3 regions of the Mesorhizobium sp. M0491 genome follow, and region 1 is predicted to be linked to each of the others. Evidence: riboswitches for the same ligand, from Rfam matches in the RefSeq annotation. Region 1 holds a riboswitch; each other region holds the start of a gene.

Region 1 (5,473 bases):
CGCGACTGATCATCGGAGCGAGCAGCCAGGCAGCGCAACGGATCGCCAATTCGAATGACCCCGAAACGACGTCGAAGAAGGTGGTGACGGCGTTCAAGCAACTGCTTGAAGGCCTGCTGAAGAAGCCGGATCCGCAGTCGAATTGAAGTTCTCACCGGAGCTTTCGTGCCGGCAGCTGTTCACGATAGGAATTTTTCTTGACACCATGCCCTCAGCTAAGGTATATATTCGTCCATGGTGCTGATTTGCGCCAGTGACCGGCCGCACAGGCGGGTTTTTCGTTTGATGCTCCGTCAGCCAACGCGCTGGCGGGCTCCGAACCAACCCGTTACCCCGAATTCGTCGCCCTTTGGCGTCAGGGCCGCAATTGACAATCGCCGGGTTGAGTCCATCCTCTTCCACCATCTCTGAGGCGGAGATTCGGGACACATGTGGGATTTCGAGATCGGCCGGTCGGTGTCCATCATGATGCGGACCTGGCCGTTCATCGTCTTTCGCATGATCGTCTATTTCGGCATCACGCTGGCCTATATTATGGCAACCGGCACCGGCGCCTCCGTCGGCTATGGCGTTGGCAATATCTCCACCGATCCCGACGGGCCGCTGTCGTTTGCCCTGTGGGGCGGCGTGGTCGGTTTCGGCGTCGTCTCGATCGCCGTCTACTGGATCCGCGAATACATCCTCTATGTCGTCAAGGCCGGCCACATCGCCGTCATGGTTCATCTGATCGACGGCCGCGACATTCCCGGCGGTCAGGACCAGATCGCCTACGCCAGGGATGTCGTCACCCAGCGTTTTGCCGAAGCCAACATCCTTTTCGTCGTCGACCGACTCGTCAAGGGTGCCATCCGTGCCATCACCGGCCTGCTCGGCGGTATCGCCGCCTTCCTGCCGATACCAGGCCTGAGCGGCCTGGTCTCCTTCATCAACACGGTGATCCGCCTGTCGCTGACCTATGTCGACGAGATCATCCTCGGCTACAACATCCGCATCAATTCAGCCTCGCCCTTCGAGACGGCGCGCCAAGGCGTAGTGCTCTATGCTCAGAACGGCAAGGTCATGGTCAAGAACGCCGTCTGGCTGGCGGTCATCATGTGGGGCATGTCGTTCATCATCTTTCTGATGATGCTGGCACCTGCCGGTGCGATTCTGTTCCTGATGCCTGGCCAGCTCGCCGGCTGGGCTTTTGTGCTCGCCATCGTCTTCGCCTGGGCATTCAAGGCGGCGTTCATCGAGCCTTTCGCCATCGCCTGCCTGATGCAGGTCTATTTCAAGACCATCGCGGGCCAGGTGCCCGATCCGGCCTGGGACGCCCGGCTGGCCGAGGCATCGTCGAAGTTCAGGGAGCTCAAGGACAAGGCGCTGGCCTCCTTCGGCGGTTCGCGCTGGGCTACGGCCGGCGCCACACCCTGATCGGCTGGGCGGATGGTGTCTGGTGAGGCAGGAACGGTGTTGAGGCGCGCCACGGTGGATTTGAGCTGTGTCTCGCCTTGCCCGGAAAAGGTCTCGCTCATGATCAGCTCCGGCAGCGGCAGCCGCCGTCCCCAGCCATGCGTTTCAAGGTCCGGTTTGGGAGCGAACTCGGAAACACGGCCGACGCAGAGATAGGCGACCGGCGTTACGTGATCCGGAATGGCCAACAGCCGCTTCAGCGCCTCAGCCTCGATGATGCTCACCCAGCCGACGCCAACGCCCTCGGCACGCGCGGCCAGCCAGAAATTCTGCACCGCGCAGACGGTGCTGTAGAGATCCATCTCCGGATTGTGCCAGCGTCCCAGCGGCGAACCCTTCGAGCGCTGCCGGTCGCAGGTGATGCAGATGTTGAGCGCGCTCTCGCAGATGCCTTCCAGCTTGAGCTTGCGGTACAGCGCCTGTTTTTCCGCCTCGATCGCCGGCAGTTCCTGTTCTCGCGCGGCCAGGAACAGGTCGCGCACCTCCGCCCGTCGTTTGACATCGCGAATGACAATGAAATTCCATGGCTGCATGAAGCCGACCGATGGCGCGTGATGGGCGGCAAGCAGCAGCCGTGCCAGCACGTCGTCATCGATCGCGGTGGGCAGGAAATGGCTGCGCACGTCACGCCGCGTGAACATGGCGCGGTAGACCGCATCGCGCGCATTCTGGTCAAATCCATCGTCAATGGCAGCGGTCATGTGTTCCGGCATCGCTTGTCCCCTTGCGATTGCAGATTCAAAACTGACAGAGCGTACTTTGTGCGTCCAAGTAGACGCACGTCGCTCTGATGCCATCCGCCTGACCACGCGGATGACAATGCCTGCCAGGCCGGTCTTCTGGCTCGGGATCAACCCGCGTCCGGTGCCTTCCCGTCATCGACAGTGGCATTTACCGGCGCGGTCCCCCTCACAGCGTTGGGCACGCCACGGAATTCAACCGTGTTCCCGATTCTCCCGCTTGCGGCGGGCACCAGGCAGTACCAGGGACCTTACGCCGAAGCGCCCGCGGGGCCAATGCCTGCGGCGACGCGAATGGACGCAGTCGCGATTTTCCCCAGTCATCGGCCGCCCGTGCATGGCCTTTGTCGATCCGGGTCACTAGATTAGGACGATGACCACCCGTCTCTACACCCATCCGATCTTCCTCGAGCATCTCACGCCGCCCGGACATCCCGAGCGGCCCGACCGCTTACGCGCCATCGAGCGCGTGCTCGACGACGAAGCCTTTGCCGGGCTCGATCGTATTCAGGCGCCGGAAGGCGACGAGGCCACCATCCTCTACGCGCATCCCGCCGATTTCGTCGCCCGCGTGCGCGCCGCCATCCCCGACGAGGGGATTGCCCGCATCGATGCCGACACCACTGCCAGCCCGAAGAGCTGGCAAGCGGCGATCACCGCGATCGGCGCCGCCAACGCCGCCGTCGATGATGTCTTTTCGGGCCGCGCCGACAACGTCTTCGTCGCCGCCCGGCCGCCCGGCCATCATGCCGAAAAGACCACGGCGATGGGCTTTTGCCTGTTCAACACGGCGGCGATCGCGGCGCGTTATGCGCAGAAGAAACACGGTGTCGAGCGCGTTGCCGTCGTCGACTGGGACGTGCATCACGGCAATGGCACGCAGGATATTTTCTGGGACGATCCGTCGGTGCTCTATTGCTCGACACACCAGATGCCGCTTTATCCCGGCACCGGAGCGAAGACCGAAACGGGCGCCGGCAACATCGTCAACGCACCGCTGGCGCCGCAGACCGGCAGCGAAGTGTTTCGCGATGCCTTCCTGTCGCGCGTCCTGCCCGCGCTCGACAATTTCGCGCCCGACCTGATCATCATTTCGGCGGGGTTCGACGCGCACCACCGCGATCCGCTGGCCGAGATCAATCTGACCGAGGATGATTTCGACTGGGCGACCGGCCAGCTGATGCAGCGCGCGGCACGCCACAGCGGCAACCGGCTCGTCAGCCTGCTCGAGGGCGGCTACGATCTGCAGGGATTGGCATTTTCGGTCGCCGCCCATGTCGGGCGACTGATGAAAGGATGAATGATGGCCGATGAGACCAACGAAGACGTCAAGGCGATGAGCTTCGAGCAGGCACTCGATGCGCTGGAGAAGATCGTCGATGATCTGGAGCGTGGCGACGTGCCGCTCGACCAGTCGATCAAGATCTATGAGCGTGGTGAGGCGCTGAAGGCGCATTGCGACCGGCTGCTGAAGGCCGCCGAGGACAAGGTCGAGAAGATCAGGCTGTCGCGCGACGGCAAGCCGGTTGGAACGGAGCCACTCGACGCGGATTGAGGCTCGGTCCGAACGATGGCCTCGCCTCACCGGTTTTTGGACATGATCATGATCGAGGATATAACTCGTTCCGATTGAAACAGCTCAAGGACAAGAGGAGATACGGAAGCGATGTGCAGAAACATCAAGACCCTGTTCAATTTTGATCCGCCGGCAACCAATGACGAGGTGCGCGACGCGGCTCTTCAGTTCGTCCGCAAGCTGAGCGGAACCACGCGACCCTCGAAGCAGAACCAGCACGCCTTCGACCATGCCGTCGAAGCCATCGCCGCCTCGGCGCGCGAACTGCTCGATTCCCTGGAAACCCACCAGCATCCGCGTAATCGCGAAGAGGTGGCGGCCAAGCTGCGGGCAAAGGCGGCGATCCGCTTTGCCTGATGCGGCCAGGCGGCCTTCGACCACCGACAAGGAGAGTCCATGAGCTTCTTCCCCGGGAAAGACCCTGAGGCAGGCGATGCCTTCGCCAGCGATCAGATCGAATTGATGGTCATACCCAACGCCAAGGATATCGGCGGTTTTCAGGTGCGCCGTGCCCTGCCGACGGCAAAAAGGCGGCTGGTGGGGCCGTTCATCTTCTTCGACCGCATGGGTCCCGCGATCCTGCGCGCCGGTCAGGCACTGGATGTCCGTCCGCATCCGCATATCGGCCTGTCGACGGTCACCTATCTGTTCGACGGCAAGATCCGGCACCGCGATTCACTCGGCACCGAAATGGTCATTCAGCCCGGCGACGTGAATTTGATGACCGCCGGCCGCGGCATCGTCCATTCGGAGCGTACGCCGGAGGAACTGCGTGGCGCGCCGATGTCGGTATCCGGCCTGCAGACATGGCTGGCTCTGCCGGACGACAAGGAAGAGGTGGCTCCGGTTTTCGAGAATACCGCAGCGCTTCGGCTTCCCGAGATCGAAGCCGAAGGCGTCAACGGGCGCCTCATCATCGGCGATTTCCAGGGACTGCGGTCCCCGGTCAGGGCCGACACGGAGACGCTCTACGCCGACCTGCGCCTGGCGCCCGGCGCCAGCGTGAAAATCCCTGCTGATGCGGAAGAACGCGCCATCTATACGCTGGAAGGCGAGGTCTCAATTTCGGGTGATGTATTCCCAGCCGAACGGCTGCTGGTGTTCCGTCCCGGTGACGAGATCGTCGTGTCGTCGCAGACCGGGGCGCATTTCATGCTGTTCGGCGGCGCCTCTCTTGGTTCGAAGCGTTACATCTGGTGGAATTTCGTCTCGTCGTCCAAGGAGCGCATCGAACAGGCGAAAGAGGAATGGAAGACGGGCCGCTTCGACATCGTTCCCGGAGACGAGGAAGAGTTTATTCCGCTGCCGGAAAGCTGATGCCCTGTCACCCAAAAGTGGCAGAACGAAATGCATAGACAAAAGACTAGGGCCTGATCCGCGTCACTGACACACATTTACTTTCGCCGGCCGGCGGCCTATTCGCCCATCAACCGAAAGCCCGAGCACCGTGAACGCAACGCCGCATACGCCGCTTCTCGACAAGGTCCGCATCCCGGCGGACCTGCGCACGCTTGCCGAAAGTGAACTGCCGCAATTGGCGTCCGAGCTTCGCGCCGAGCTGGTCGACGCCGTGTCCCGCACGGGTGGTCATCTGGGCGCCGGGCTTGGCGTGGTCGAGCTGACAGTGGCGCTGCACTATGTCTTCAACACCCCCGATGACAGGCTGATCTGGGATGTCGGCCACCAGGCCTATCCGCACAAGATC
Region 2 (5,473 bases), on a different contig from region 1:
GGCTCGAGGAAATCACCTCCGGCGAGCTTAGAATAGCCGGCGAAGTGGTGAACGACGTGCCGCCGTCGAAGCGCGGCATCGCCATGGTGTTCCAGTCCTACGCGCTCTACCCGCACATGACCGTCTACGACAACATGGCGTTCTCGATGAAGATCGGCAAAGAGAACAAGGCCGAGATCGACCGCCGTGTGCGTCAGGCCGCCGAGATCCTGCAATTGACCAAATATCTCGACCGCCTGCCCAAGGCGATGTCAGGCGGCCAGCGCCAGCGCGTCGCCATCGGCCGCGCCATCGTGCGCAATCCGAAGGTGTTCCTGTTCGACGAGCCGCTTTCGAACCTCGACGCCGCGCTGCGCGTCGCCACCCGCATCGAAATCGCCAAGCTCAAGGAATCGATGCCCAACACGACCATGATCTACGTCACCCACGATCAGGTCGAGGCGATGACGCTGGCCGACCGCATCGTGGTGCTCAAGGACGGCCATATCGAGCAGGTCGGCACGCCGATGGATCTCTACAAGAAGCCCGGCAATCTGTTCGTTGCCCAGTTCATTGGCTCGCCGGCCATGAACATCCTGCCCGCGACCATCGACAAGTCAGGCAATCCGACCGTCGTCAGCCATGTCGGCGGACGCAAGGCAACCGTGCCGATCGCAACGCCGGCTTCGGCGAAGGGTGCTGCGGTGAGCTTTGGCGTGCGGCCGGAGGACCTGATCATCGCCAGCGGCGCGGACTATCTGTTCGAGGGGACGGTCGACTATCTCGAGCAGCTCGGCGAGGTTCAGCTGGTCTATGTCGACATCGGTCGCGCCGACCTGCCGCTGGTGACCAAGCTGCCCGGCAATGTCGAGGTCAAGCGTGGTTCGACGTTGCGGCTGAGCGCCAATGGCGAGGACCTGCATATCTTCGACGCTGACGGACGGTCGTTTGCCCTTCATGAGGCTGAAGCGAAGGCGGCCTGAGGCAGGACCGCGTCTTGGACGCAAAAAGAGCGGCGGGCTAGGCCCGCCGCTCTTTTGTAGAAGATCAGCTTCGGCTGTTAACGGCCGAAGAGATTCCGGTCGCTGCCCTGAGGGGCGGACTTCTCCACGTCGCCCGACGAATTGAGCAGCTTCTCGACGAGGCCACCGCTGTTGCGGACCGAGCTCGTATGCGCGCTGTCAACCGAAGTAACCGCAGGCTGATTGGCGCCATTGGAGCCAAAGTTGTCGCTGCCGGCGAACGCGCTGCCGGTGATGGCCAGAACGGCGGCGGCAGCAATAAGGATCTTGTTCATTTTAATCTCCTGAATTCTGGATTTCGCCAGGACGGCAGACACAGCTGCCGTCGCTTGCGAAATTGGCTGTTAGCGACCGAAGAGGTTACGGTCGCTGCCCTGAGCGGGCGTCTGGGCAGCCGGTTCCGAGGTCTTGGTGGAAGCCGTGTACGACTGGTCCACTGCGGCGGCAGGCTGGTTAGAGCCGTTCGAACCGTAGTTGTCGCTGCCGGCGAAAGCGCTGCCGGAGATGGCCAGAACGGCGGCGGCAGCAATGAGGATCTTGTTCATCTTAAATACTCCTGAATGTCTGAATTTCGCCAGGGCGGCGGGCGAGCCCGCCGTCGACTGGGAATCGGCTGTTAGTTGTTGCCGAAGAGGTTGCGGTCAGCACCCTGGGCAGGCGCCTGAGCAGCCGGTTCCGACTTCTTGGTCGAAGCGGTGTACGAGCTGTCGACAGCAGTGGCTGCCGCGGCGTTCGAACCGTAGTGGTCGCTACCAGCGAAGGCGCTGCCGGAAATGGCCAGAAGGGCTGCGGCAGTGAGAATGATCTTTTTCATTTTTGTACTCCAGTATCGTCTTTTTCCGTCCGTCTAGCGGCGTGTCTTGGAAATGAAATCGCGTCGTTCGGACAGCCCCGATGTGGGAGGGCAACCCCGCCTTTTCCAATCACGAAGTTGTTCCGTGTGGACCATGAATCCACACCTTGAAATTGTGCCAAGGGAATCTACGGGTATATTTTTCTTCTTTAAATCAGCATGTTAAGTGTAACCGCTGGATGGATCACTGACTGTTTCAGAGGCCCAGCGTTCACACCCTCCTGCACGCACCGTCAACAGAAACGAACCGTTCGGTTCGATTTTAGATCGAGCTAATAGTCACTTTTCGAAACCGTTAACCTTTTTTGACCCCGCCAAGGGGTCCGATTCGGGGATATCGCAGCCGGCAAAATGGTCATCCGGGAGGTGGATTTCAGCCCGCGACGGTCTGCGGGAACGTTCGCAGGCCGTGTCGCGCCGCATGGATACGATGTCGTTTTCATGCCGACGGCGCGCCCCCGATCGTGGTTAGATCATACCATCTCAGGTGCCGCTTCGTGACGACGAGGCGGAGAATTGGGAAGCCGGTCAGAATCCGGCGCTGCCCCCGCAACGGTGGTGGAGTTCAAGTCGCAACGGGAGACCACTGGGCAACTGCCTGGGAAGGTGTCGCGATGGTCCGCAAGGACAACTCCAGAGCCCGGAAACCAGCCCGAGATTGTTAGACTCGACTGATCGCGGTGGGCGGTCAAGAGGTGGATAGCGCATGTCTGGCACCTAGCCGGCCTGCGTTTCAATCCTTCCTCCATCACCACCAGTTCAGTCCTTAGAAACGAGGACAGGACATGGATACCCGCAACGACATGCTGAGGCTCCTGAAGGGGCGCCGGCAAGGCTTTTCGCTGGAGCAGCCCTTCTACACCGATCCGGACTACTTCAAGCTCGACATGGAGCTGATCTGGTATCGCGACTGGCTGTTCATCGGCCATGATTGCGAACTGCCGAAGCCGGGCAGCTACATCACCGTGCAGATCGGCGACTATCCGGTGGTCCTTGTCCGCGACCAGCACGGCAAGATCAACGCCTTCCACAATTCCTGCCGCCATCGCGGCAGCCGTGTATGCAACACGGAGAAGGGCACGGCGGCAAAGCTCGTCTGCCCCTATCACCAGTGGACCTATGAGCTGGACGGCCGCCTGCTGTTTGCCCGCCAGATGGCCGACGGTTTCGACAAGAGTGATTTAAGCCTGAAGCCGGTCGCCTGCGAGAGCGTCGGCGGCTACATCTTCATCTGTCTGGCCAAGGAGCCGGCGGATTTCGCGCCGATGCGGGCGATGATCGAACCCTATCTTTTGCCGCACCGGTTGCGTGAAGCAAAGATCGCCTTCGAGAGCACGATCGTCGAGAAGGGCAACTGGAAGCTGGTCTGGGAAAACAACCGCGAGTGCTATCACTGCGCCGCCAATCATCCTGAGCTGTGCAAGACCTTCCCCGAGGCTCCGACCGTGACCGGCGTCAACGGCGCCGACAGCGACCCTGAAATGGTCGCGCACTGGGCCAAATGCGAGGCATCAGGCCTGCCGAGCAAATTCCGCATCGATCCGGCAGGGCAGTACCGCGCCACCCGCGCGCCGCTGCTGCGCGATGCCGTCAGCTACACCATGACGGGAAAACGGGCGGTCCAGAAGAACCTGTCCGACAGCGTTTCAACCGACCGCATCGGCTCCTTGCTGCTTTATCATTATCCGACAACCTGGAACCATATCCTCGGCGACCATGCCGTCACCTTCCGCGTGCTGCCGATCAGTGCCACGGAAACCGCGGTGACGACAAAATGGCTCGTCCACAAGGATGCGGTCGAAGGCGTCGACTACGATCTCGCTGAGCTCACCCATGTCTGGACCGAGACCAACGACCAGGACCGTCGCATCGTCGAGGAAAACGCCTTCGGCATCTTGTCGCCGGCCTACGAACCAGGCCCCTATTCGGAGCTGCATGAGGGCGGCGTGATCCAGTTCGTCGAGTGGTACGCGTCGTTCATCGGACCGCGCCTTGCAGAAGGCGACCGGCCGGCCCTGCGCAGCGTCGCCTAGCCCAGGGGACAAGAGGATGAATGCGATGACGGACCTTGGCCTCTATCGCCATCTCGACCAGATGACGCCCTGGAACGACAGGCTGCAGGTGCTGGAAGTGATCGGCGTCAGTGACGAAGCGCCTGACGTGAAGACCTTCACCTTCCGCTCCGACAACCAGACCTGGTTCCGCTACAAACCGGGCCAGTTCGTGACGCTGGAATTGCCGACATCGGACGGGCCGCTGATGCGCACCTACACGCTGTCGTCCTCGCCGTCGCGGCCGTTCTCGATCGCGGTGACGGTCAAGGCGCAGGCGGGCAGCACCGGTACGCGCTGGATGTTCGACCATCTGACGCCCGGTTCGCACGTCAAGGCCTATGGGCCGACCGGCGACTTCTCGCTGCACAGCCACCCGGCGGCCAAATATCTGTTCATTTCGGCCGGCTCCGGCGTGACGCCGATGATGTCGATGCTGCGCTGGCTGAACGACTGCGCGCCATGGACCGATGTCGGCTTCGTCAACTGCGCGCGCCGCCCGGAAGAGATCATTTTCCGCAAGGAACTCGAGCTGCTCGGCAGCCGCATGCCCGGCCTGTCGCTCGGCTTCATGATCGAGGAGCGGTCGAGCCGCGAGGGCTGGTTCGGCCATATGGGCCGCATCGACGCGATCCGGCTGCCATTGCTGGCGCCCGATTTCCGCGAGCGCGAGATCTTCTGCTGCGGCCCCGATCCCTTCATGCGCGCCGTGCGCGGCATGCTGGAAGCCGCCGGCTTCGACATGGCGAAATACCATCAGGAAAGCTTCGCGGCGCCTGCCGTGGAGGAGATCCCGGCGCCGTTCTCGCCGCCGGCGGAAGACGGCGCCGCTGCTGCAGTCGAGGCCGTGACACCAATCCGGTTCTCGCTTTCCGATGTCGATGCCGAATGCGTCGCCGGCCAGACCGTGCTGCAGACGGCACGCGCCTCTGGGGTGCGGATTCCCGCCGCCTGCGAGTTCGGCCTGTGCGGCACCTGCAAGGTGAGGAAGGTCGCGGGCGACGTCGAGATGAGTCACAATGGCGGCATCCTCGATCACGAAATCGAGGACGGCTTTATCCTCGCCTGTTGCTCGAAGCCGCTTTCGGCGCTTGAAATCGAAGCGTGACCGGCTGCGCTCGCCCGGAGCCTGCGCCATCTTGCCAAAAACCCTGCAAATGGTTAGACGCCTGCAACGGTGGGGTTGACCGTAAGGCCCGAAGATCATCTCCGCGGCCTGCTCGGCGGGGGAGCAAATATGCGACAATCCGGCATCTATGCCATTGCCAGCAAGGATATCGTCTTTGAATCCTTCGACGGCGAAGCCGTCGTTCTTGACCTGACCACGGGCAAATATTTCGGCTTTTCTGATTCAGGCAGCAGGCTTTGGGATGCACTGTCGTCCGGCGTGCCTGCCTCCGAACTGGTCGGCGCCGCGACCGGAATTGGCGCCCTCGATGCCGCCGCGATTGACGGCTTTGTTTCACAATTGCTCGAATTCGGCTTGCTGGCGGCCGTAACCGATGGCGTGGCAAGACCGGTTTCCAGCGAATTTCTGGCTCAGCTCGCCGCTGCCAGAGAGCCCCTCA
Region 3 (5,473 bases), on a different contig from region 1:
GCGCGGCAACAACATCGGTCAGCGGGATCAGCGTCGAGCCGTAGGCGATCGACAGCAGAGCGAGAGCGGCGATCGCCGCCGCTCCCACCATCATGGCCAGTGCAAATGCCGGATGACGCAAGCCTGGAAATGCGTCGTGTCTGTCAGGACGCGTGCGACGCACTTCCAGCATCTTTTGTTCATGCATGTCGTTGCCCCAAAACCGCTGCGCACTTTTGGGCGACAGGCATCAAAACGCTTCCGGATGCATGGCCTTGGCGATCTTGTCGATCGCTTCGATGTTGGCCGGGCCCGGCGTCAGTTCGGCATAGCGCAGGGCGACGAAGCGCTCGTTCTTGACCGCGTCCGTCTCCTTCATCGCCGGATGCGCCTTCAGGAAATCGAGCAGTTTCCTGTAGCCACCGCCATCCTGGTAATCGAGCAGGATGAGGAATTGCGGATTGCGCGACGCCACCGTTTCCCAGTCCGTATTGCCCCAACTGGTATCCATGTCGGCCATAATGTTGTCGCCGCCGGCGGCTGATATCATGGCGCTGGGGATGGCGAATTTGCCTGCGGTGAACGGCTTGTCCTCGCCGGAATCATAGAGGAAGACCCGCGTTCCCTTGGCGTCGCCGACCTTGGCGGTGATGTCGGCGAGCCGCGTCTTCCAGCCGGAGACAAGCTTCTCAGCTTCGGCCTCCTTGCCGAAGATCTTGCCCAGCTTTTCGACGTCGCCATAGAGCAGGTCCATCGAGGCGGCGGGGCGGCTCTTGTCGAGATGGACGCAGCTTTCCGTCAGCACCAGCGTCTTGATGCCGTGCGGAGCAAGCGTGTCGGGCGTCACTTCACCACCCGGCTTCATGCCATAATACCAGCCGGCGAAGAAAAAATCGGGCTCGACCGCGACGAGGTTTTCGAGCGTCGGATATTTCGGCGCCAGTTCCGGGATCGAACCCTGCTCGGCCTTGAACTCAGGACCCACCTTGTACCATCCGGTGATGCCGGTCAGGCCGACGATCGACGGCTGCAGTTTCAGCGCGAAAGCCATCTCGGCCATGTTGAGATCCTGGATGACGGCGCGCTTCGGCGGCGCATCGAAGGTCAGCGGCTTGCCGCAGCTGTCGACAGTTACCGGGAAGGCCAGGGCTGTCGAGGCCAGCAGCGAGAAGGCAAGCGAAAAAGCAAGGCGTTTCAAGGGTTTGCTCCTGTGGACGGGATGATCGATATGGGACGGCTTCAATCAGGATGGCGGCGCGGCACGGTTCGGAACATCGAACACCGTCAGTTCGCGGTCTTCGGTCGGATGGCGCAGACGCAGCACATCGATGCCGAAAATTTCGCGAATCAGCTTTTGGGTCAGCGCTTCGCGCGGTGCGGCGAGCGCTTGCAGACGGGCATGGTTCATCACCGCCACCCTGGTGGCGAACGGTGCCACCAGCGCCAGATCGTGCAGCACCGCGATCACCATCATCTCGAAGCCGGCCACGAGTTCAAGCAGTTCGCCGCGGGCGCGCGGGTCGAGATGGTTGGTCGGCTCGTCGAGGAACAGGATCTTTGGCTGCTGGGCGATGGCGCGCGCCAGTTGGGCGCGCTGGCGCTCGCCGCCCGACAGGGAGCCGATGGTGCGGCCAAGCAGCGGCAGCAGGCCGGTCCGGCGCAGCGCATCGACGACAATGTCACGCTCCTCGCTCCTGCGCCGTAGCCGAGCGTGCGGGACCCGGCCCAGCTCGACATAGTCGATCACCGCCAGCCGCGGATCGGGCTGGTCGGTCTGGCCGACAACGGCGATATGCAGCGCCCGCTCGGCGGCGGAAATCCCGTCCAGCCGGCGCCCGCCGAGGTTCACCTCGCCGGAGCTCGGCCGCAGCATGCCCGACAGCATGCGCAGCAGCGTCGTCTTGCCCGCGCCGTTGGGACCGATGATGGCTAGGCGATCGCCAGCGGCCACCGAGAAGCTGACCGCCTGGACCAGATCCCGCCCATTGGCCATGGCGCAGAGGTCATGTGCTTCGAGAAGCGCTACGGTCATCGGCTGCCCGCCAGATTGCCGGGATGGCAAAGCGTGCACACGATGATGCGATGATCGATAGAGCCGTCCAACTTTCCGTCACTTTCCAAAACTGGCGACGGAAGGAAGCTGGCGAAGCGGCCGACAAGACCGGGATTCGCGTTTCCTCCCGGCACACCCCGTCCGGTCAACTCAGTGATGGCAGGTCTCCTGGCTCGCGGGTCGTTGCGCCATCCTGCCTTCCCAGCCTTGCCGGCCAGTGGCATTCACGGATTTTGCTCGCCGCTTACAGTTGCGGGGGCAGCCACGGCCTGGACCCCTGGGGATCTCACCGTGTTCCCTTTTCACCCCTCGCCTTTCGACTCGGGGACCATCACCGCTTCAGCGTAGATTTCCTCCAATCGCTTCGCAATGGATTTCTCGGACGGAGTGGTGGGCCGGCTAGGGGAAACATGCATTTCACGCTCTCGATATGTAATAACATTACGCATTTAGAGGATGCCGCCTGGCGCTGTCAAGCGAAGCCTGCCGAATTTGGCTCGTCGGCGGCAAGGGGCGCTCGACCGCTGTGCCATATCGGTGTGCGACTGTGACGGGATCGGTTCGATTGCGCGGGATGCGCAATTTCGATCAAACTGGCCGCGCCAGGAAACGGCAGGATGATCTGGCCAATGCGAGGAGCAAAATGAACCCGACCGAGAAAGCGCTGTGGTTCGTCGAAAGTCATCTGCCGGAGGCGATCTCGCTTGACGATATCGCGCAAAGCAGCGGCGTGTCGCGTTTTCATGTGACGCGGGCTTTCGGCGCTGCCACGGGCCGCTCGGTGATGGGCTACATGCGCTCACGCCGGCTCACCGAGGCGGCGCGCAAGCTGGCCGGCGGGGCGCCCGACATTCTCTCCGTCGCGCTCGACGCCGGCTACAACTCGCATGAGGCGTTCACCCGTGCCTTCCGCGATCAGTTCGGCACCACGCCGGAACTGGTGCGCGCGCAAGGCACACTCGACAAGCTCGACCTCGTGGAGCCGATCCTGATGGACCAGTCCTTCCTCACCAATCTCGAACCACCGCGTTTCGAGACCAGCCGGCCGTTCCTGATCGCCGGCCTCGGCGAACGCTACAGCTGCGAAACCAGCGCCGCCATTCCGATGCAATGGCAGCGCTTCGGCCCCTATATCGGCAACATTCCGGGCGAGACCGGCGATGTCGCCTATGGCGTCTGCGTCAACGGCGACGATGCCGGCAATTTCGACTACATCGCCGGCGTCGAAGTGTCTGATTTTTCCGACCTGCCGAGGGAATTCAGCCGGGTGCGGGTGCCGGCGCAGAAATATGCGGTCTTTGCCCACCGCGAACACATCTCGACCATCCGCCGCACGGTCAATACGATCTGGAACAAATGGCTGCCGGCTTCCGGCCACGAGATATCGGATGCGCCGGAATTCGAACGCTACGGCCCTGAGTTCGACCCGCGCAGCGGCAATGGCGGGCTGGAGATCTGGATACCGGTGAAGGCGTAGTCGGTCAGGCCATCGGCAGCGCCGGCCAGCGATCGACTATCCCGCCGCCGGAAAACACAGCGATCGACCCGAACTGCTGCAGCACGGCTTCGCTCTGCGTCGGCCTTAGAAACGCGTAGTCGCCGGGTTTTGCGGTCGCGTCGGCGGGCAAGCCCATGAATTGCTGGTTGGAGGACAGGCCGAGCAGCCCGTTCGCCTTCATGCCTTCGGGGAAGACGGGCTCGGCCATCCACTTGCCGCCATAGAGATAGCAGCCCTTGCGCGGGAAGCGGCCGAGCGCCTGCAGCAGGCGGGTGACGGCCGGCGGGCCAGGCAGCATCGGCTCGACCATTTTCAGGATCGGCGTGGCGATGAAGGCCGCCGGCTGGAAGCCGTCGAGTCCTGGCGTATCGAAGTCGCTGGGCAGCACGAAGGCGGAGCCCATCGAGACCTCGTTGGCCATGCCGCCATGATGAAGCAGCGCGGTCTTGCTGCCGCCGATGTTCAGGATACGGCGCTGGTCGGCGCCGAGACAGGCGACGAACGCCGAGGCCTGCGCCGACGCCTTGGCCAATGCCTTTGCCGGTCCGCCGAAAAGGCCGGGAATGAGCGGCGCATGCGCCTCGTAGGCCATGACGCCTTCGCAATGCAGCCGGGCCGGCAACGCGCTCAACGCCTTCGACAAGGCCTCAGGATTGGCGAACCCGCCGCGATGCAGCCCGACATCGATCTCGAAAGCGATGCGCAGGCCGATGCCGAGTTCGCCAGCGAGGGCGCCATATTCCGCCAGTCTCTCCTCGCTGTCGATCAGCCAGCAGACACGCGACCAGTCGACCGCGCCCCTCGAAAGCACAGCCCTTGCCGCATCGACAGGCATCGGCTTGCCATACAGCAGATCGGCATCCGGAAACGCCTTCAGCACCGCCTCGCTGATCGGCGGATGGAAGGTCATGACATGATTGGTGCCGAGCGCCTTGCCGATATGCGCAAGCAGCGGCAGGCAGGCGAGCGATTTGTCGACCAACCGCACAGCAAGGCCGGGGTCGAGCCTGTCTTTCACCAGGGCAATGTTGCTGTCCAGCCGGTCGCGATCGAGCAGCAGGCAGGGCTGGAAGATGCCGGCTTCCTTCAGCGCATCCGACAGGGTGGAAAAATAGGTGCTCATCATTCGATGCCGAACAGGCCGGCCATGTAGGGTGAGACAAAGCGGTTTTGCGGATCGATGTCGCGGCGCACCGCCATGGCGTCGTCCCAGCGCGGGTAGAGCTTTTTCAGCTCCGCGGCCTTGAGGCTGTGCATCTTGCCCCAATGCGGCCTGCCGCCATATCTGCGGAAGATAGGTTCGGCCGCCCGCATGAATGGCAGCGGATCGTTCGCCGCGTCATGGTGGATGGCGATCGAGCAGGTCGGCCTCCTGTAGAATGGCGACAGCCAGAATTCGTCGGGCGCAACGGTGCGCACCTCCATCGGGAAATAGACCTCGGGAAAACGCTTCTCGGTCAGCTCGATGATCTCGGCCAGCGCCTTCGGCCCTTCCTCGAACGGCAAATGATATTCCATCTCGTTGAACTTGGTCTGCCGGTCGCTGGCATAGACGTTGAGCCAGTCCTGCACGTAGTCCTCGGCCGGCAATTTGGCGATGGCGCCCAGGATCAGACGGCCACGCAGCGATGGCAGCCAGGCAAGTGAAGTGCGCAGCCTGCGCAGTGTCCTCAAACCCGACTCGTCCTCTTCCGGCGGCCGTGCGGTGGGTGCGGCGCCGCTGAGATCGCTGGCGATGAACTGCGCGTAGCCGGAAAACGGAATGTAGTAGAATTCGGCCGAGCGATGCGCGGCCATCATCGTCTCGAACTCCCGCAGCATCTCAGTGATCGGCAGCACCCATTTGCGGCGCCGCAGCCGGTAGGTCGCGATGTTGTTCAGCGTCACTTCGGTGAGCACGCCGAAAGCGCCGAGTGCGACGCCGATGGCATGGATCATGTCCT

What was found. A riboswitch is a leader RNA that binds a small molecule or an ion and turns the genes downstream of it on or off. The one in region 1 is predicted to bind cobalamin.
Region 2: it holds a riboswitch for cobalamin, as region 1 does, so the genes downstream of both, NKI69_RS22200 (aromatic ring-hydroxylating oxygenase subunit alpha) here and bluB (5,6-dimethylbenzimidazole synthase) in region 1, are expected to answer to the same signal.
Region 3: it holds a riboswitch for cobalamin, as region 1 does, so the genes downstream of both, NKI69_RS11505 (ABC transporter ATP-binding protein) here and bluB (5,6-dimethylbenzimidazole synthase) in region 1, are expected to answer to the same signal.

What each region holds. Positions count from the first base shown of each region.
Region 1 covers NZ_JAMYRE010000023.1:19,617-25,089, reverse strand. The annotation lists gene NKI69_RS25860 (TetR/AcrR family transcriptional regulator) at 1-146, shown strand, start outside; gene NKI69_RS25855 (hypothetical protein) at 430-1,413, shown strand; partial or broken gene bluB (5,6-dimethylbenzimidazole synthase) at 1,536-2,153, opposite strand; cobalamin riboswitch at 2,265-2,444, opposite strand; gene NKI69_RS25845 (histone deacetylase family protein) at 2,566-3,492, shown strand; gene NKI69_RS25840 (exodeoxyribonuclease VII small subunit) at 3,496-3,747, shown strand; gene NKI69_RS25835 (DUF2277 domain-containing protein) at 3,859-4,125, shown strand; gene NKI69_RS25830 (pirin family protein) at 4,165-5,085, shown strand; gene dxs (1-deoxy-D-xylulose-5-phosphate synthase) at 5,216-5,473, shown strand, end outside.
Region 2 covers NZ_JAMYRE010000017.1:74,221-79,693, forward strand. The annotation lists gene NKI69_RS22180 (ABC transporter ATP-binding protein) at 1-962, shown strand, start outside; gene NKI69_RS22185 (DUF680 domain-containing protein) at 1,040-1,276, opposite strand; gene NKI69_RS22190 (DUF680 domain-containing protein) at 1,346-1,546, opposite strand; gene NKI69_RS22195 (DUF680 domain-containing protein) at 1,618-1,815, opposite strand; cobalamin riboswitch at 2,323-2,524, shown strand; gene NKI69_RS22200 (aromatic ring-hydroxylating oxygenase subunit alpha) at 2,640-3,887, shown strand; gene NKI69_RS22205 (FAD-binding oxidoreductase) at 3,913-5,013, shown strand; gene NKI69_RS22210 (PqqD family protein) at 5,143-5,473, shown strand, end outside.
Region 3 covers NZ_JAMYRE010000007.1:221,729-227,201, forward strand. The annotation lists gene NKI69_RS11495 (FecCD family ABC transporter permease) at 1-94, opposite strand, end outside; gene NKI69_RS11500 (ABC transporter substrate-binding protein) at 230-1,177, opposite strand; gene NKI69_RS11505 (ABC transporter ATP-binding protein) at 1,223-2,011, opposite strand; cobalamin riboswitch at 2,174-2,380, opposite strand; gene NKI69_RS11510 (AraC family transcriptional regulator) at 2,676-3,509, shown strand; gene NKI69_RS11515 (DSD1 family PLP-dependent enzyme) at 3,514-4,653, opposite strand; gene NKI69_RS11520 (D-arabinono-1,4-lactone oxidase) at 4,653-5,473, opposite strand, start outside.